Regions from separate parts of the Bacillus sp. T-10(2022) genome, predicted to be linked through region 3. Evidence: riboswitches for the same ligand, from Rfam matches in the RefSeq annotation. Region 3 holds a riboswitch; each other region holds the start of a gene.
The links. Region 3 has a riboswitch for S-adenosylmethionine ahead of OSJ91_RS25720 (O-acetylhomoserine aminocarboxypropyltransferase/cysteine synthase family protein). Riboswitches for the same ligand answer to the same signal wherever they lie in the genome.

Region 1: another riboswitch for S-adenosylmethionine. It lies ahead of mtnK (S-methyl-5-thioribose kinase); the one in region 3 lies ahead of OSJ91_RS25720 (O-acetylhomoserine aminocarboxypropyltransferase/cysteine synthase family protein).
Region 2: another riboswitch for S-adenosylmethionine. It lies ahead of OSJ91_RS15930 (bifunctional homocysteine S-methyltransferase/methylenetetrahydrofolate reductase); the one in region 3 lies ahead of OSJ91_RS25720 (O-acetylhomoserine aminocarboxypropyltransferase/cysteine synthase family protein).

Annotation. Positions count from the first base shown of each region.
Region 1 covers NZ_CP113518.1:3,300,644-3,307,419, reverse strand. Annotated here, with positions in the region: gene OSJ91_RS16120 (lmo1851 family serine protease) at 1-1,205, shown strand, start outside; gene OSJ91_RS16115 (LCP family protein) at 1,320-2,210, shown strand; gene mtnA (S-methyl-5-thioribose-1-phosphate isomerase) at 2,302-3,348, opposite strand; gene mtnK (S-methyl-5-thioribose kinase) at 3,363-4,565, opposite strand; SAM riboswitch class I at 4,644-4,797, opposite strand; partial or broken gene OSJ91_RS16100 (carbon-nitrogen family hydrolase) at 4,869-5,652, opposite strand; gene OSJ91_RS16095 (aminotransferase class I/II-fold pyridoxal phosphate-dependent enzyme) at 5,753-6,776, shown strand, end outside.
Region 2 covers NZ_CP113518.1:3,266,662-3,273,437, forward strand. Annotated here, with positions in the region: gene metH (methionine synthase) at 1-2,171, opposite strand, end outside; gene OSJ91_RS15930 (bifunctional homocysteine S-methyltransferase/methylenetetrahydrofolate reductase) at 2,164-4,011, opposite strand; SAM riboswitch class I at 4,116-4,214, opposite strand; gene OSJ91_RS15935 (MOSC domain-containing protein) at 4,326-4,976, opposite strand; gene ku (non-homologous end joining protein Ku) at 5,470-6,312, opposite strand; gene ligD (DNA ligase D) at 6,463-6,776, shown strand, end outside.
Region 3 covers NZ_CP113518.1:5,184,068-5,190,843, reverse strand. Annotated here, with positions in the region: gene OSJ91_RS25755 (3-hydroxyacyl-CoA dehydrogenase/enoyl-CoA hydratase family protein) at 1-669, shown strand, start outside; gene OSJ91_RS25750 (acetyl-CoA C-acetyltransferase) at 740-1,918, shown strand; gene OSJ91_RS25745 (acyl-CoA dehydrogenase family protein) at 1,988-3,775, shown strand; gene OSJ91_RS25740 (arsenate reductase family protein) at 3,917-4,273, shown strand; gene gcvH (glycine cleavage system protein GcvH) at 4,370-4,753, shown strand; gene OSJ91_RS25730 (toprim domain-containing protein) at 4,845-5,210, shown strand; gene OSJ91_RS25725 (thioredoxin family protein) at 5,214-5,522, shown strand; SAM riboswitch class I at 5,668-5,773, shown strand; gene OSJ91_RS25720 (O-acetylhomoserine aminocarboxypropyltransferase/cysteine synthase family protein) at 5,873-6,776, shown strand, end outside.

The DNA.
Region 1 (6,776 bases), 1.9 Mb from region 3:
GCGCAATTAATGGAATGATCAAATCATTGGATGATCCCTACTCTGCTTATATGGATAAAAAGGAAGCATCTAGTTTCCATGAAAGCATCTCTTCATCTTTTGAAGGAATCGGTGCCGAGATTCAGGAGCAGGATGGACAAATCATGGTCGTCTCACCTATAAAAGGGTCCCCAGCAGAAAAAGCGGGGGTAAAGCCGAATGATATCATTTTAAGTGTGGACGGTAAAAGCGTTGAAGGGCTAAGCTCTTCTGAAGCTGTCCTGAAAATCAGGGGCGAGAAGGGTACGAAAGTGGATCTATCCATCTCAAGAGCTGGTGAGTCGGAACCGATTGAGCTCACCATTAAACGGGACACAATTCCGATTGAGACGGTTTATGCGGAAATGCTTGATGATGGAGTTGCCAAGATTCAAGTGACCAGTTTTTCCGAACATACAGTCCAAGAGCTGAAAACGGCGCTTGAAGAAATGTCGAAGAAGGATATGAAGGGTCTCGTATTGGATTTGCGGGGAAACCCGGGGGGACTGCTTGATCAAGCAATAGAAATGGCAAGCCTGTTCATACCTAATGGGGAAGTGGTTCTTCAAGTTGAGGAGCGCAGCGGGAAAAAACAAGTCTATAAATCGGAGAATGATGGAGAACTGAAAATCCCGGTAGTCGTGTTGATTGATGACGGAAGTGCCAGTGCTTCTGAAATCGTTGCAGCGGCTGTCAGTGAATCTGCGGACATTCCATTGATTGGTGTCAAGTCATTTGGGAAAGGGACAGTGCAGACTGCCGAAGACTTTGAAGATGGATCTAACTTCAAATATACGGCAGCTAAATGGTTGACTCCTGAAGGCAATTGGATTCATAAAAAAGGGATCAAGCCGGATATTACTGTGAAGCTTCCTGGTTATGCCAGCCTTCCGTACATTTCGCCCGATAAGGAATTGAAAGCATCTGATTCTTCGAGTGAAGTGAAAGCTGCTGAAGAGATGCTGAAGGAAGCGGGACATGATCCGGGTAAGGTAGATGGATTCTTTGATGAAGCAACAACGAATGCGGTCACAGCATTCCAAAGGGAACAAAAAATTAAAGAAACTGGCACCATTAAAGATGATACTACCGTGAAATTGATGCAGGTCATCCAGGAGAAAATCCTTAAGAATGACACACAAGTGAAAAAGGCGGTAGAAGTATTAAAGAAAGAAATCAATAAATGATTTTGCCCGAATAGCCTGTCAGCGATTATCGTTGGCAGGCTTTTTTTGTCGTTTAATGCATAGGATTCCAATATTAGGCAGAGAATAGGGGTAATTTTCCGATGAGGTGAGGTAATGAGAGAAAAGGTATTGTTCATAAATCTATTGATCTTGATTCTGGCAGGCTGCACTTATGCCCCTTTACCCAAACAAAATGGAAATGCAGGTACGGAAAAAAAACTAACCAAAGAAGAGAACCAGGAAAGTGTGAAAACATTTCTGTTAATTGGTGTTGATACAAGGGGAGAGGAAAAATCTCGATCAGATGCGATTATACTGGCAAAATACTTTCCTGAGCAGGAAAAACTGAAGCTGGCTTCGATTATGCGTGATAGTTATGTGAAAATCCCCGGGAATAAATCAGGATATAACAAAATAAATGCAGCTTATTATTATGGTGGAAGGGAACTTCTCAAGAAAACCATACAGGAAAACTTTGGTGTCAAGGTCGATCATGTAGCGGTAATTGACTTTCAGGGATTCGTGAAGATGGTCGATTTACTTGCACCTGAGGGGGTAGCGGTGAATGTGGACCAGGAAATCATTGATGATATGAGCATTCAAGCAAGCGTCGGTAAAAATGTTTTACATGGGGAGGAAATATTGAAATATGTCCGTTTTAGACATGACGATGAAAGTGATTTTGGAAGGGTTGAGCGTCAACAAGAAGTAATGGTTCAATTAAAAACAGCGTTTATAAATCAAATCTCGTCCTTCGAAGGGATGGCAGCCCTTCCTAATATAATCGAACAAGGACTCTCGTACTTGGATACAGATATTGGACTGAAAACAATAATGGAAATGGGTCCAAAAGCCGTCTTCCATACACCGGACACCGTCGAAACCTTAAGGGTTCCAGTGGAAGGAAGCTTTAAAGATGAAATATATCCCCAGTCCGGAGCAGTTTTGGAAATAGACTACACTAAAAATAAGAAGGCACTTCAGGAGTTCTTTTCCAAAAAATAAAAATTGTATTGTGGACCTCGCAAGAATAATCACAAAAACGAGAGGGATACGAAATCCTTCTCGTTTTTTATCATCAATAAAGCAACCTGGATCATTTAACAAAAAGCGGGATGTTTTTAATGAAATCCGGTGTTATGATGCCATTTTCGGTAATGATGCTGGTAATTAGATGATTCGGTGTAACGTCAAAGGCTGGATTGAAAGTCTTCACGTTTTCAGGAGCAATCCTAACACCTTGAATGAAGGTGATTTCCGCTTCATTCCGTTCTTCGATCGGGATGGAAGTACCGGACTCGAGAGTAAGGTCGAATGTGGTTGATGGTGCGGCCACGTAAAAAGGGATACCAAAGTGCTTGGCTAATATGGCCAATCCCAATGTCCCGATTTTATTGGCTGTATCTCCATTAGCCGCAATTCTGTCGGCACCGACGATGATTCCATTTATTCCTTTCTGGTGAATCGTATGGGCAGCCATATTATCAGAAATTAATGTGACATCCACCCCCGCTTGCATCAATTCCCAAGCAGTCAAACGCGCCCCTTGCAGGACAGGCCTGGTTTCACATGCATACACTTTTAGCGGAAAGTCCTTTTCTTTAGCCAGGTGGAAGGGAGCCAAAGCTGTGCCATACCGAGCCGTGGCAATTCCCCCAGCGTTGCAATGCGTTAGAATGGAATCTCCTCTAGTGAATAAGGATAAACCATGTTCCCCGATTTTCCTGCACATTTCTTCATCTTCAGCAAAGATGGCTTTAGCCTCCGATACAAGTGCTTCCTTGGCAGTTGAAATGCTTTGCGTAGCTTGCAGAGTATTTTCCATCCTCCTTAACGCCCAAAAAAGGTTGACAGCAGTTGGCCGTGAAGAGGCGAGTTTTTCAATATGCCTCGCTACATTTTTCTTGAATTCCGCTAATTCAGCGGTTGTTTCCTGTTTGGCACCAAGTGCAACACCAAATGCTGCCGTCAGTCCAATTGCTGGGGCACCGCGAACTTTTAATGTCAAAATGCTGTCATATACATCATCAACAGAATGAAGTTCAATAAATTCAGTTATGGAAGGCAGGGCTTGTTGATTTAATAATGTAATATGGGAATCAGCCCATTGTACCGAATAAGGTAATGGTGCTAGTTTTGTCATGTGCAGGTCTCCTTTTAAATGGTTGAATAAGATGGCAGTGTACGTTGCTTCAACGCTTCAATTACAGCTGGAACATCCAATTCTTCTCGTTTTTTAATTAAAAAAGCACCAATTTCCAATGTAGCCGTTTTGGCAGCGATCCTTGTTTCTTTATCTTCAATGACATTTAAATCGGCAACATGGGAAAGTCCGATGGTTCGCCGAATCATTTCACAGCCGGCAAAGCCGAATGCATCTTTTTTGAATTTTGTCAGTAAATAAGGCAGATAACCTTTCACATGGCGAAATGGGCTTTTATTTTGGCCTTCCCATAATTCGGAATAAGTTTCTTCAAAGGCATTCCAAAATTCATTAAGGTGTGTGAAAATCTCTTCCTTTCCAGCGCTATTACGTGTGACTGCCTGAAAGAGAAGGTTGGCGGTGTATTGACCAAGGTCAAAACCAACTGGACCATAAAAAGCGAATTCCGGATCGATAACCTTTGTTTCAGTTTCACTTGCAAATATACTTCCAGTATGTAAATCACCATGAAGCAAGGCTTCCTGCTCGGTTTCAAAGCTTTGTTTCAGCTTAGCGACCTCAAGGATCACTTCTTTATCATTCCATATATTTTTGGCGGCATCTGTCAATTCCACCTCGAAATCTCCCGGGAGTTCCTCAAAAAATGGATCCGTGAAAATAAAGACCTCAGTGATTTTGCAGAGTTCGGGATTCGTGAAATGTCGGGCCACTTCCTTTTTCGCAGAGGGTTCTAAATGATAATCGGATGTATAAAATGCCGTTTTCGCAACATATTCACCAATATGCTGAGAAAGCAATGGGTATGAATCTCCTTCGATCAATCCTGTTCTAACGATTTTCAAGTGCGATAAATCCTCCATGACCGTGATGGCAAGCTGTTCATCAGAATAATAGACTTGCGGTACGAATTCTGGGCAATAACTTCTGAAATGAATCAACGCATTCGCCTCAATCGCAGCTCTTTTCAATGTCAGCGGCCAGCTTTCGCCAAGTACCTTGGCATAAGGGACCGCTTGTTTAATTATAATTCCTTTATTTGTGACTGTGTCTGTAATATGAAAAACATAATTTAAGTTTCCATCGCCGATTTCTTTACATGTTAAACTTGCATCCGCATTGACCAACCCAAGTTTTTTTGCAAGGGTTATAGCTGTTTCGTTTGTCAATCTCTTAAAATTTGAATGGTTTTGAGTCATTCTTTTCCCCTCCGGATTCAAAATAAGAATAAAAAAGCCTCTTTCATATAGAAAGAGGCAGAAGTTTTGGCTTCGGACCTCTTATCTTCCAGAATATGAATTCTGGTGGAATTAGCACCGTGCTCTGTGGATTTTATAATCCGGCGGTGAATCCGCCCCATTTCACAATGGTATTACAGTCGGTTGCTGGGCTTCATAGGGCCTTTATCCCTCAGCCTGCTCTTGATAAGAGTAAATGTTTTCTGAAATTTTAATCTTCGGGAAAATAATATCAACTTTTTAAATAGTTTGTCAATGGGTAAATTAATAAAAATCAGGACGACGATCTTCGAATACAGGTATTTTGTTACGTGCATCCGAAACTTTATTGAAGTCCAAGGTGCCTGTCAGGAGTTCGTTTCCTTCTCCGGCTTCACTTATGATATTTCCCCAAGGATCAATTATCAAGGAATGACCGGCAAATATATTATTGACATCAGAGCCTGAGCGATTAACGGCTACAACATAGGCTTGGTTCTCGATGGCACGGCTAATCAATAAGGCTCTCCAGTGATCGAGTCTCGGCTTTGGCCATTCAGCCGTAACGAATAGAACTTCGGCGCCTTTAGCGGTATGGGCTCGCTGCCATTCAGGGAAACGGATGTCATAACAAATGAAACCAGCACATATTTTTTCATCAAGAGTAAATAAACCATCCTTTTCTCCTGGCTTCAGGAAATGATGTTCATCCATTAACTGAAATAAGTGAAGCTTATCATATTCTTTTATGAGATTTCCCTGTTTATCGATGATGATCATGGTGTTATAGATTCCCTTGCTCGTTTTTTTCGCAATGGAACCGCCTACGATGTGAATCTCGTGTTTCCTTGCCTGTGTTTTAAGAAATTCAATCGTTTTTTCGGCCTCTTGATCAGCAATCTCATTTAACCTGCTTAAGTCGTATCCGGTTGTCCAAAGCTCTGGTAAAATGACGATATCGGGTTCCGACCGTGCTGCTTTTTCCAACCATTGTTCGGCAACCTGAAAATTGATATCCGGTTGCCCGAATGGCTATATCCATTTGAATACAAGCTATTTTCCACTTCATCGTTTAAAACCCCCATATGTAAAAAATGCTTTACAAGACTATGATAAACATATATCATTTGTGACTAGAATTTCAAGAAATTTCAGAGAAGGTGTATAAAATGGTGCAATTCGAAAAATCCAGACAGCTTCAGGACCTGCCTAAGCAGTTTTTTGCCTCACTAGTCGCAAAAGTCAATGCCATCACGGAGCAAGGACATGATGTCATTAATTTAGGCCAGGGAAATCCTGATCAGCCGACTCCAGACCATATCGTGAAAAGCTTGCAGTCTGCCGCTGAAAAAACGATTAATCATAAATATTCGCCATTTCGGGGGCATCAATATTTAAAAGATGCTGCTGCCGTCTTTTATGAACGTGAATACGGTGTCAAGCTGGATCCGAAAAGTGAAGTGGCGATTCTCTTCGGGGGAAAGGCAGGTCTTGTCGAACTGCCGCAGTGTTTATTGAATCCGGGTGATACGATCCTTGTTCCGGATCCCGGCTATCCGGATTATCTTTCCGGTGTTGTTTTAGCCCAGGCAAAGACCGAATTCATGCCCTTGACAGAAGAAAATGATTTTCTTCCAAAATACAGTGACATACATAAAGAAGTACTTGATAAAGCGAAAATGATGTTCTTGAACTATCCGAACAATCCCACAGGTGCTTCTGCAACTGAAAGTTTCTTTGATGAGACCGTCTCTTTTGCAAAAGAGCATTCAATTTGTGTGGTCCACGACTTCGCTTATGGAGCGATAGGATTCGACGGTAAAAAACCGGTAAGCTATCTCCAGTCAGAGGGAGCGAAGGAAATAGGAATAGAAATATACACACTATCGAAAACATACAATATGGCAGGGTGGAGAGTCGGCTTCGCAGTGGGGAATAAGAGTGTCATAGAAGCTCTTGAACTATTACAAGACCATCTTTATGTGAGTCTCTTCCCGGCGATACAAGAAGCTGCGGCAAGCGCTTTGCTTGACTCGCAGAGCTGTGTAGAGCAGTTAGTGCAGATGTACGAGGGGCGAAGGAATGTTTTCATTGAGGGATTGAGGGCAATCGGCTGGGATGTCAAAGCTCCTGCGGCATCATTTTTTGCCTGGCTCAAAGTACCTAAAGGTTTTACGTCCGAGCGTTTTGCAG
Region 2 (6,776 bases), 1.9 Mb from region 3:
ACATCTCCCTTGACAGTCGCCAACAGGATTTTCCCTTTTTTAGCGCTATCTTCAGAGTTTTCCATAAGTGGTTCAAGGTGAGATACAGCCGCCTTCATCGCTTCAGCACTCTGAAGCACCTCTGCGACAATAAGTTGGTTGTCATTAAACAACCGACCCACCTCACTCATGCCATCCATCAACGGTCCATTGATGATTTCCAATGGGGTATCACCGCGCTCAATCGCTTCATTTAAATCATCAACCAATCCTTCTTTCGTTCCTTCGATAATATAGTTACCTAGACGTTCGTCCAATGGCAGGATCACACCATTATCCTTCTTCTCCGCTTTTTTTCCACGATAAAATTCGGTAAAAATCGCTAAAGTTTCCGTTGAAGTCTCAAACAGGAGTGCCTCAGCCAGTTTCACTTCCTCTTCCGGAATCAGAGCGAAACGTTCAAGTTTTTCTGTATTCACGATGGCATAATCGAGTCCCGCTTTTGTACAATGGTAAAGGAAAACTGCATTTAATATTTCCCTTCCCCTCGCTGGCAGACCGAAAGAAACGTTAGAAATGCCAAGTATCGTCAGGCATTCTGGAAACTTTTCTTTAATAGCCTTTATTCCATTCACCGTCTCTAAAGCAGATCCGATATATTGTTCATCACCTGTGCCTACAGGAAATACAAGCGGATCAAAGATGATGTCACTTTTGTTTAGACCGTATTTATTGACAAGCAGATCCACAGACCGTGTTGCCACTTCCAATTTCCGTTCAGCATCGACGGCCATCCCGATTTCATCAATGGTTCCTACGACAACGGCAGCACCATATTGATGGACTAAGGGTACTATTTTTTCAAAGCGCTCTTCACCATCTTCAAGGTTTATGGAATTAATGATCGATTTTCCTTGTGAATGTTTTAATGCTTGTTCAAGTACAACTTCATCTGTAGTATCGATGACCAATGGGACCTTCACTTTTTTGACGACCTCTTCTACGAATTCCTTCATATCGCCAAGCTCATCCCCATCAGGATCAGCAAGACAAATATCAATGACATGGGCGCCTTTTTTCACCTGGTTACGTGCAATTTCGGCTGCTGGCTCGTAATGCTTGCTGCGTATCAGCTCCTTGAATTTTCGGGAACCGATAACATTCGTCCTTTCACCTACGAATAAAGGACGCATTGAATCATCATAAATGAGCGGTTCTATGCCTGATACGGCATGACCATGGGCAGTTTCCGTAATTGTACGGGGCTTCATGCCTTCGAGGACCCTGGAAAGTTCTTTAATATGCTCAGGTGTCGTACCACAACATCCGCCAATGATATTGATCCATCCCTTTTCGGCAAATTGCTTCATTTTCTCTGCCAGGGAAGTAGGTGACTCATGATAGTGGCCTTCTTCATCAGGGAGCCCGGCATTCGGATAACAACTGATGGCACTATTCGATATATCTGCAAGTGTCCTGATATGGTCTATCATGAATTCCGGTCCTGTTGCACAATTAAGGCCGACAGCTACGGGCTTCATATGTTCAACAGATAAATAAAAAGCTTCTATGGACTGGCCCGCAAGTGTCGTGCCCATCGGTTCGATTGTTCCTGATATGATGACAGGCACATCTTTTCCCGTTTTTGCGAATGCTGCTTTGATTCCAGAAAAGGCAGCCTTGACATTAAGCATATCCTGACAGGTTTCCACCAACAGCAAATCTACACCGCCATCCAAGAGACCCAGTGCCTGTTCTTCATAAGAATCGGTTAAAATGTCAAAAGTCGTTCCGCCCGTTACGGATAGCGTTTTTGTAGTGGGGCCCATCGAGCCAGCTACATACCTTGGCCACTCCTCATTGGAATACTTTTCACAAGCTTTAACGGCAAGCTCAGCTGAAATTTTATTTAGCTTGTAGGCAATCGTGCTTATTTGGTATTCCTCAAGAACGATGCTGGTCGCTCCAAAGGTATTTGTTTCAATGATATCTGCGCCCGCTGCTAAATATTTTTCATGAATGGTTTGGATGATTTCCGGTTGCGTCAGTGATAAATATTCATTGCAGCCCTCGAATTGTTCCCCGCCAAAATCGTCTGCTGTCAAATTCTCCGCTTGAAGCATGGTTCCCATCGCCCCATCAAGTAGGAGAATCTTAGAATTTAACTGATCTTGAATCGCTTTTTTATTCATGTACTGCCACCTCTGATGTCTGTTTACTATCGACTTTTCTAATATATTTCGTAAGTTCCGCCGTCATTTCATAGCGAAGGAACGGAGTGATTAAATATATGCCCTTGAATTTTTCCCTTGCCGCGTCCACCAGTTCCCGCGCGATATTAACCCCTTCCATCCTAGACTTTACAGGGTCATCCCCCGCTAAAGCCATGGCCCTTCTTACGTTATCGGGCAATTTAATGCCTGGGATCTCATTATGGATGAATTCTGCGTTCCGGGTGCTTGTCAAAGGCATGATACCGATGAAAATCGGGGTTTCTAAATGTTTTGTAGCTTCATGTACTTCTTCGATTTGCTCCACCGAATAAATTGGCTGTGTCAAGAAGGATTGAGCACCGCAGGAAATCTTCTTTTCCATTCTAAGTACGGCTTTATCCAGATATTTCACATTGGGATTAAACGCTGCCGCAATTTTAAAATTCGCCCGTTGACCCAAACTTTGACCGGAATAGGAAAGACCTTCATTAAATTGTTTGACCATGCTTATAAGGTCAAAGGAAGATAAATCATAAACCGAAGTGGCACCAGGGAAGTCCCCTATTTTTGAAGGATCTCCGGTGATGATCAATAATTCATTCAGCCCCACCGTCTGCAGACCCATTAAATGTGACTGCAGGCCAATCAAATTTCGATCACGGCATGTTATATGCACCATCGGATTAATATTCAATTGGTTCTTTAGTAAGTTAGCCAGTGCATCATTCGATATCCTTGGTGAGGCAAGTGAATTATCCGCTAATGTAATGGAATCGACCCCTGCTTTTTTCAAAACCTCAGCACCGGTCATGAAGCTCTCTATTCCCAGCTTTTTCGGTGGATCAAGTTCAACTAGGATCGTCCTTTCCGTCTTGGCCTTTTCGTACAGTGGAAGTTCCAATTCTCTTTCGTTCACTACAATTATTTCTATTTCACGGGGTTTCGTAATTTTCTCTTTTACAGGAGCAAAACTTCCAATTGCATTCTTTACAGCTTGAATATGCAGTGGAGTCGTTCCACAGCACCCGCCTATGATAGCGGCACCTTGCTCACGAAGTTCCAGGGCACTTGAACCGAAATATTCCGGCACAGCTTTATAGACGAGCCTTCCATCCACATAATCCGGGAGGCTGGCATTAGGGTATATGGCAATCGATGCATCCTTCGGCAAGCTCACTTCTTCCAAGGCCCGGATCATATGATGTGGACCGAGACGGCAATTCACCCCAACAACATCGGCACCCAATTGCTCGAGTTTTTGAAAGGCTTCATTTAAATGGATTCCATTTTGAAGATTACCCAGTTCATGCATCGAAACATTTGCGATGATCGGCAATCCGGTTTCATTTTTTACGATTTGCAGGACGGTTTCCAGCTCTTCCAGGTCATAAAATGTTTCCAAGAGAATCCCATCAGGGTTTTCCATCAACAGACTGTATAGTTGTTCACGAAACCCCCGTTTAATCTCTTCCATGCTTAAATCCGATTTCCTGATACTCCGCTGTGCCCCTATGGTACCGAAGACATACGCATTTCCTTTTGCCGCTTTTTTAGCAAGAATGACTCCCTGGCGGTTGATTCTGCTAACTTCATCTTCAAGTCCATACCGTTTCAATTTGTTGAAATTGGCTCCGTATGTATTTGATTGAAGGATATCTGCACCAGCTTCGAGATAGGCACGGTGGATGGACTCTATTTGATTTGGATTCGTGCAGTTTAATTCCTCATAACATTGATCGATGCCATTTGAGTACAATAAGGTCCCCATTGCCCCTTCCCCAACCAACATTCTTTCTTTCACTTCTTTACGAAAATTCATCATTACACCCTCTCTCAAAAACAGTCCTGTTTTTGTCTTATTTTATGAGTATGAGAGAAAAGAAAAAAAAACCTTCTCAAAGAAGAAGGTTTTTTGAAACATTCTCCTCATCTATCAAGCTCTGCTTGCTGGATTTAGCACCTTTGCCTAAGCTGGTTGCTGAGGTTTCTTCGGGCCAGTCCCTCCACCTCTCTCGATAAGATCCATTTATATAATTTTCACAAGATTTCAAAATTAGATTATATTTAATTTACATTAATAATCTGTCAATTTCAATACCTGATCGACATTTTTTTCACTTTTGCAAAAATGATTCAATCTTTTGCGGCTTTAACCCTCTTCATTATTCTTTGTTTCCAGTCTTCCGCTAACGAGTCTAGAGTAAGTAAAGTCTTAGCGCCTTCCAGGCCATCTCGTTTATGAAGGATAACCTCTGCTGCATAATGAACTGAAATTTTTTCTTGCAAACGATCTATTAGCACGATTTCGTTTTGCTTATTTATCGTTCCTTCTTGAAGTACTCTTGCAAAATATCCAGTGAAACTCGTTTTCAGCACGAGTTCCAAAAACTTAGGTTCTTGATTGAAGTGGGAAATGGTCGAACAAGGTATCCTTCCCTGGTTAATTTGAACAATCACTTCGCCTATTTGATAAATATCGCCGATATACGTGGCTTCTTCCCTCATCCCCGCTACAGTTAAATTTTCTCCGAATGCTGGGATATCCAGCTTTTTAGAGAATTTTTCATTCCATAATGAATAATGCTCAAAGGGGTAAAAGCACAAAGCCCGATCAGGACCTCCATGGAACTTTACATTACCTACCCCATCACCAATTATGCCTGATTTAGTCACTGTCACATTATCATGTGCTTGTTTATCCATGGCAGAAAAGATATCGACATTCGAAAAAATTTCCTGTTTCGGCTTTCCGGCATGAAGTGATTTGATTTTTCCATTTTCCATTTTGCATCTTCCATTCATATTTAATTTATATCATCCTATATGTATAAATTATACTAAAAATCCATTTATTCTGTAGCTTTTTATAAGTATATGAAGTGAAAAAGCCACATGAGCCGTTAAATGGGCGAAATATCATTGATTTCCAGAAAAATTCATAGGATAGTTTCAGTAATTTTGTTGCTATTTCAGAATTAAATATGGTAGAATATGAACACAATATATAGTCGAAAACTACAACCGTTCGCCTATATGTTGATTTTCACGATTGAATTCCTCATTGTCGCTCTTTAGGGAGCGAATTTTTTTTGCTTTCATTAATATCCACTAATTCCCTGTAATTCCATTCAGTTTCTTGCATCGTGATCGACTTACCTATTTGTACTTTCCTTCCCTCCTTATCAAGTCCCTTTCATTTCCTAATTAGAAGCCTGATTCCTTGCAAAAACAAGCAGAAAGCCGAGCGACATCATGCGTCTTCCGCTCAGCTTCCTGTTTACGCTTGTTTCTTTTTTTTCGGTGCCGCTTTCTTTCGGGTCGTCTTTTTCTTTTCCGGTTCATCATGTTTTGTACGGTCTATGGATGCCTGTAATGCCTCCATTAAATCGGTTACATTGTTGGAAACTGGTTCTTTTGTTTTCGCTGTAATCGTCGTCTGTCCCGTTTTCTTTGATTCAATCAATTCTAGTAACGCGGTTCGATAGTCATCGGTGTATTTTGTCGGATCGAAAGTAGTCGTTAATTGATCTATCAATAATACGGCAGTATCGATTTCTTTTTTTACAATGGTATCATTGGCAGGGATATTCGGAACATCCGCTGTGGAGCGGACTTCATCCGGATAATGAATCGTTTCCATCACCAAGGTATTATCAACGACTCGGATAACCGCCATTTGTTCTTTAGAGCGAATGATGATTTTTGCCAACCCCACCTTATTCGATTCCTTGAGGGCCTGCCTCAAAAGGGAATAAGCTTTTATCCCCCCGTCATTAGGGGACATGTAATAACTCCGGTTAAAATAAATGGGATCTATTTCTTCAATTTTAACGAAATCCACGATTTCCACGGCTTTTTCTTCGTTTTGTTTTTTCAGTTGCTCCAGTTCATTGTCTTCCAATACAACAAACTTTCCCTTTGTATACTCAAAAGCGCGGACTATATCATCCTTCCCCACTTCTTTCTCGCATACCGGACAAACCTTTTCGTATTTAATCGGTGAATGACATTCCTTATGCAACGTCCTTAAAGATATATCCTTATCCTCCGTTGCAGCATGAAGTTTAATCGGAATGTTCACCAAACCGAATGATATGCTCCCCTTCCACATCGTATGCATATTCGTCACCTCATAACTTATTTTTAATGAGAAGAACAATTTTATTATTCCCCTTTGTTCAAAAAAAACCGAAAAAACAATTGCCAACTCTAACACTTCGTTTTTTTGGCAAAATAATGGTATCAATTATTTGCGGAGGTAAATACAAAAATGAAACCGATGCTGCCTACCTATTACCCTGAAGCCCCCAACTCAAAGGATTGGCGTTATGAAGTCAAATATGACGGCTTTAGGGCTATATTAACGATAGACTCCGATACCATAAGCATTTCGAGTCGGAATGAGAAGGAATTATCACCACAATTCCCAGAAATCATTGCTTACATCAAAGACCTGGGCCTGGAAGATTATCTCCCGCTTCAGTTAGATGGAGAATTGGTCTGGCTCACCAATCAGGCGAAAGCAGACTTTTTTCAAATACAGTGGCGAGGACGCCTTGGGAAACAATCCTTAATTTCAGAAAA
Region 3 (6,776 bases):
GTTCCTGTAGTGGTTGCCCCGTTTAATATGACACTTGGCGGGGGTGCTGAAGTGTCCCTTCCGGCAGCGCGCATTCAGGCAACGACTGAAACGTATATGGGACTAGTGGAAGCTGGTGTAGGTTTGATCCCAGGCGGCGGCGGGACTAAAGAACTTTATGTGAAGACGTTGAGGAATATGCCGAAGGGCGTCGACTTCGACTTACAGAAAGTGGCCAACCGAGTATTTGAAACGGTCGCCATGGCAAAAGTTTCAACCTCCGCCGAGGAAGCTAGAGGGAATAATTTCCTTAATTCAGCGGACGGAATAAGCGTGAATGCGGATCATCAGCTATATGATGCGAAACAGGCGGTACTTTCCATGCATGAACAAGGTTATACCGCTCCTGCCCGCACAAAGATCCCTGTCGTAGGTGAAACGGGATATGCCGCACTTCTTTTAGGGGCGGAATCCATGCGCCTTTCAGGATTCTTATCAGAACATGACCTTGTCATAGCCAAAGAGCTTGCATACGTCCTGGCAGGGGGGAAACTCCCATTTGGCACGGAAGTAGATGAACAGTATATCTTGAACCTAGAAAAACAGGCATTCCTAAAACTGATTTCGACTCCGAAATCCCAGGCTAGGATGCAGCATATGCTTGTTAAAGGCAAACCACTCCGTAATTGAAATAGACGAAGAAATGGCCAAAACAAAGATTAATAGATCGATAGCTTAAAAATGAGTAAGGGGGATCCTCATGAAAGAAGCGGTAATAGTAGCTGGAGCAAGGACTCCGGTAGGAAGAGCGAAAAAAGGTTCTCTTGCCAGTGTACGTCCTGATGATTTAGGGGCTCTTGTTGTAAAGGAAACGTTAAAGCGTGCAGGGAATTATGAAGGCACCATCGATGACCTGATTATCGGTTGTGCAATGCCTGAAGCGGAGCAAGGATTGAACATGGCTCGTAACATTGGGGCATTGGCAGGATTGCCTTATACAGTACCGGCCATAACGATTAATCGTTACTGTTCAAGCGGGCTGCAAAGCATCGCTTATGGAGCGGAAAGGATCATGCTCGGCCAAAGTGATACTGTCATTGCAGGCGGAGCGGAATCCATGAGCCTTTTGCCAATGATGGGCCATGTAACTCGTCCGAACGCGAGACTTGCGGAAACGGCACCGGAATATTATATGGGTATGGGCCACACTGCTGAAGCCGTTGCAAAAAAATACGGCATTTCCCGTGAAGATCAAGATGCATTTTCTGTTCGTAGTCATCAAAAGGCGGCGAAGGCCATTGCAGAAGGAAAGTTTTCGGATGAGATCGTACCGGTTGACGTAACCCTTCGTTCAGTGGGACCAGATCTTAAGTTAAAGGAAAAATCATTTAAATTTACACAGGATGAGGGCGTTCGTCCTGGCACCACTGCTGCAGTGCTAAAAAAACTAAGACCTGCATTCTCTGTTACAGGATCCGTAACAGCAGGGAATTCATCACAAACGAGTGATGGTGCAGCCGCGGTCATGGTCATGGATGGGGAAAAGGCCTCTTCATTAGGGATGAAACCGATAGGTAAGTTCCGTTCCTTTGCTGTAGCAGGAGTACCGCCTGAAATCATGGGTATCGGACCGATTGCAGCCATTCCTAAAGCTTTGAAGCTAGCGGGTCTTGAGTTATCGGATATTGGTTTATTTGAATTGAATGAAGCCTTTGCTTCCCAATCCATTCAAATCATTCGTGAGCTCGGTTTGGATGAAGAGATTGTCAATGTAAATGGCGGAGCCATTGCCTTAGGCCATCCACTAGGATGTTCGGGGGCAAAATTGACATTAAGCCTGCTACATGAAATGAAGCGCAGAAACCAACAGTTCGGAGTCGTGACAATGTGTATCGGCGGCGGAATGGGTGCTGCTGGAGTATTTGAATTATTGGCGTAATCCTACCCCTCCCGGAAGCTGTCATGCTTCCGGCGGGTTTACTATCTTAAATAATTAGGAGGAAATAACATGTCCAATCAAACTACAGATAACCTCATTAAAGGCGGAGCCTTTTTAGTAGAAGATATTACGTATGATCAAGTGTTTACACCGGAAGATTATTCTGATGAGCATAAAATGATCGCCAAAACTGCCGAGGATTTCGTAGTGAATGAAATTCTGCCGCAGGTTGAACATTTGGAAAACCATGAATTTGACCGTTCCGTTAAATTACTGAAGCATGCAGGTGAAATCGGTTTACTTGGTGCTGACGTTCCTGAGGAATACAGTGGATTGGGTCTTGATAAAATCAGTTCGGCATTGATTACAGAAAAAATGGCACTTTCAGGCGGCTTTGGAATTACGCATGGTGCACATGTAGGTATCGGATCTTTGCCGATCGTATTATTCGGGAATGAAGAACAAAAGAAAAAATATCTCCCTTTACTGGCAACGGGTGAGAAGATTGCTGCGTATGCCTTAACGGAACCAAGCTCAGGTTCAGATGCCTTGGGAGCAAAAACGACAGCGAAATTGAATGCCGAAGGAACACACTATATTCTAAATGGGGAAAAACAATGGATTACAAATGCAGGTTTTGCAGATGTCTTCTGTGTATACGCCAAAATTGACGGCGAACAATTCTCCGCTTTCATTGTTGAGCGTGATTATGATGGCGTATCAACTGGTGCTGAAGAGAAGAAAATGGGAATCAAAAGCTCATCTACACGTACATTAATCCTTGAAGATGTACATGTACCAGTCGAAAACCTTTTGGGTGTAGCCGGAAAAGGACATGTCATCGCTTTCAATATCCTGAATATCGGCCGTTATAAATTAGGCGTCGGTGCTGTCGGCGGATCTAAACGTGCCCTTGAGATTACAGCAGCTTATACGAATCAACGTCAACAGTTCAAAACGAAAATTTCCGATTTTAACTTGACGAAAGAAAAACTTGCAACAATGGCATCCAAAATTTATGCAGCAGAAAGCTCTGTATACCGTACCGTTGGCCTTTATGAACAAAGGCAAAGCAAATTGACGGATGAGCAAGTGAAAGATGGGAAATCAATGGCGGCAGCAATCGCTGAATATGCCATTGAGTGTTCATTGAATAAATTCTTCGCTTCCGAAGTGTTGGATTATGTTACGGACGAAGGCGTACAGCTTCATGGAGGCTATGGTTTCATGCAGGAGTATGAAATTGAAAAAGCATATCGTGATTCCCGGATTAACCGGATCTTTGAAGGTACAAATGAAATCAATCGATTGCTTGTCCCTGGAACTTTCCTGAAGAAAGCACTTAAAGGGGAATTGCCGCTTCTTCAAAAGGCTCAAAGCCTTCAAGAGGAATTAATGATGATGATGCCGGAAGAACCTGGCGATGAGCCATTGGCACAAGAAAAAATGCTTGTTAGAAACGCTAAGAAAATTGGGATTCTGGCAGCTGGCCTTGCTGCACAGAAATACGGCAAAGCTCTTGATCAAGAACAAGAGATCCTCTCCAACATTGCTGATATCGCATCCCTTGCTTATGCAGCGGAATCCGTGGTATTGCGTACGGAAAAAGCAATAGCAGCTACAGGTCTGGAGAAGAACAAACAAAAAGTGCTTTACACTGAAATCTTCGTTCAGGAAGCTTTCAATGAAATAGAACAGCACGCAAAGGAAACGTTAATCGCAGTGGAAACAGGCGATACTCTTCGCATCATGCTTGCGTCGCTCCGCAAGCTGACAAGACATAATCCGATCAATGTCATTGCGAAAAAGCGTGAAGCTTCCGTGAAGGTAATCGAAGCTGAAAAATATGCTCTTTAAGCAATGAATCATAATCAGTAAAGGGAATGCCCGAAAAGGCATTCCCTTTATTTCCTTTGATGAAATCGTATTGGAAATTCAAAAGACAATTCGTTGTATTGCGTGATGAAAACGGGTATTCTATTGATAGGTGGTGAAATGATGGGCTTAACATTATATTGGTACCCAAAATGCGGCACATGCCGTAACGCAAAGAAGTGGCTGGATAATCATGAACTGCAATATGAAGCAATCCATATAGCGGAAAATCCGCCTTCGCGAACAGAAATAGAACAACTATATAAAAACAGCAATTTGGAGTTGAAGAAGTTTTTTAATACTAGCGGTCAAAAATATCGCGAGCTGGGCTTAAAGGATAAGCTGAAAGAAGCTTCTGAAGCAGAGATGCTTGATATATTGTCCACAGATGGCATGCTTCTGAAAAGGCCGATTGTTACGGACGGCACCAAAGTGACGGTAGGTTTCAAAGAGGAGCAATTCGAACAGGTTTGGAACTGAAAATTTCTCGAAATATTTGGTTAATTCCTTACTTAAACAAACAATCTACCTTATAATGGAATAGATAAAATAAGATGTACATATGGAGGGTTAATAATGACAACAACACCAAAAGAACTTCGTTACACTAAAGAACATGAATGGGTCAAAACGGAAGATGGAACAGTGCGCATTGGAATTACAGCTTTCGCACAGTCCGAGCTTGGGGACATCGTATTCGTTGAGCTTCCGGAAATCGGCGATGAATTGAAAGCGAACGAACCATTCGGAAGTGTTGAATCCGTTAAGACCGTTTCTGAGCTTTATGCACCTATCAGTGGCAAGGTTGTTGAAGTAAACGAAGATTTAAGTGACAACCCTGAATATGTAAATGAGTCTCCTTATGAAAAGGCATGGATGGTCGTGCTTGAACCATCTAATGGCAGTGATATTGAAAACTTGATGAGCGCTGAAGAGTATGAGAGTTTAATCAACGGTTAAAAAGAATGAGAGGGGGACTGAAAAGGCCTGCTCTCTTTTTCATTTTGTACCGTGGCAGTTGCACACATAATTCGTGAGATGGAGTGATGACATGGAGTGGGGCGAATTCGATAAAGTGATCATTGTAGAAGGCAGTTCCGATAGAAGAAAAGTTGCCTCCGTTTTAAATGAAGATGTGGAAATAAGATGTACGAATGGGACCATATCATTAACTAAGCTGGATGAATTAGTGGATGAATTGATGGACCGTGATGTTTATCTCCTTTTTGACGCAGATGAATCAGGAGAAAAGCTCCGAAAGCAGTTCCGAAGGGAAATGCCTGAAGCGAACCACCTGTATATTAATAAAATGTACAAAGAAGTGGAAAGCTCGCCCGAACATCATATCGCAACTGTGCTTTTATCTGCCAATATGAATGTGAAAATGAAATTTTTAAGTCAAAGGGTGAACGACTAATTGATGCAGGAATGGAAAGAAGAAGAGTGTAAGCTTGCTGTTGAAAATGGGGAAACCTTTTGCTTATATTTATATACCCCTTTATGCGGCACTTGTCAGGTTGCCTCCAAGATGCTGACGATATCCTTGGAGCTATTCCCGGAATTGAAGGCAGGGAAAATGAATATGAATTATGTCCAAGCAATTGCCGAATCATATGAAATCGAAAGTGTTCCTTGTTTATTGCTTTTCAAAGAAGGACAGCTGCACAAAAAAATATATGCCTTTCAATCCGTTCCTTATTTGTACGGATTGCTTAAGGAAATCAGCTAAGAAACCAATCAGAACCGTGGTTGGTTTCTTTGTTGCGGACATTTGAATGCGAGATTGAAATTAAACAAAGAATATTCTAACAATTCATTGACTGATTTATTCTAAAATGCTATATTTTGAATTAAGTAACGGCAGAATTTAATAGTTCTTATCAAGAGTGGCGGAGGGACTGGCCCGACGAAGCCCGGCAACCGGTATAAATTTATATACGGTGCTAATTCCAGCAGAGTGTTGGCTCTGGTAGATGAGGTGTATTCTAGAAACCTCTTCTTATTGAAGTGGTTTTTTTGTTTATAAAAGGCCAGGTATCATATAATTCCAACTAAATCCATAGAAAAAGGTGAAATCATATGTCAGAGAAAAAGTTGCGTTTCGAAACATTGAGTGTTCATGGCGGTCTGCAAGCTGATGAAACAGGTGCCCGTGCAGTTCCTATCTACCAAAGCAATGCATACTTGTTCAAAGACACCGACCATGCAGCGAATTTATTTGGTCTAAAGGAGAATGGTTATATATATTCACGACTTCATAATCCCACGGTCAGCGTTTTTGAGGAAAGAATGGCATTATTGGAAGGCGGTATCGGCGGATTGGCAACAGCAAGCGGAATGGCGGCCATTTCACTTTCAATCCTGAATATTGCCGCTGCTGGAGATGAGATTGTTTCAGCCTCTACATTATATGGCGGTACGTATAACCTTTTTGAAAATACTCTTCCTAAATATGGGATCAAAGTGAAGTTCGTTTCTCCCGATGACCCTGAAAATTTCAAAAGGGCGATAACGCCAAGAACTAAAGCCATTTTTGCTGAAACGATCGGAAATCCAAGTTTGAGGGTGCTTGATATTGAAGCGGTAGCGAAAATCGCCCATGATGCCGGAATACCTTTGATCATTGATAATACCTTCGCGACACCATATCTATGCAGACCAATTGATTTTGGAGCGGATATTGTCATCCATTCCGCTACAAAATGGCTTCTGGGAAATGGAACCACGCTGGGCGGTGTCATCGTGGATGGAGGGAAATTCGATTGGAACTCGCCAAATTATCCTGGCTTCACGGAGCCTGACCCAAGCTACGACAATCTGGTATACGCCGAGGCAGTTGGACCTGCTGCATTCATAACGAAAGCCCGAGTGCAGTTACTTCGTGATTTAGGCCCTGCGCTAAGTGCCCAAAGTGCATTCCAGTTTACGCTTGGGCTTGAAACACTGCATGTAAGGATGAAAGAGCATCTGTCAAACACCAAGT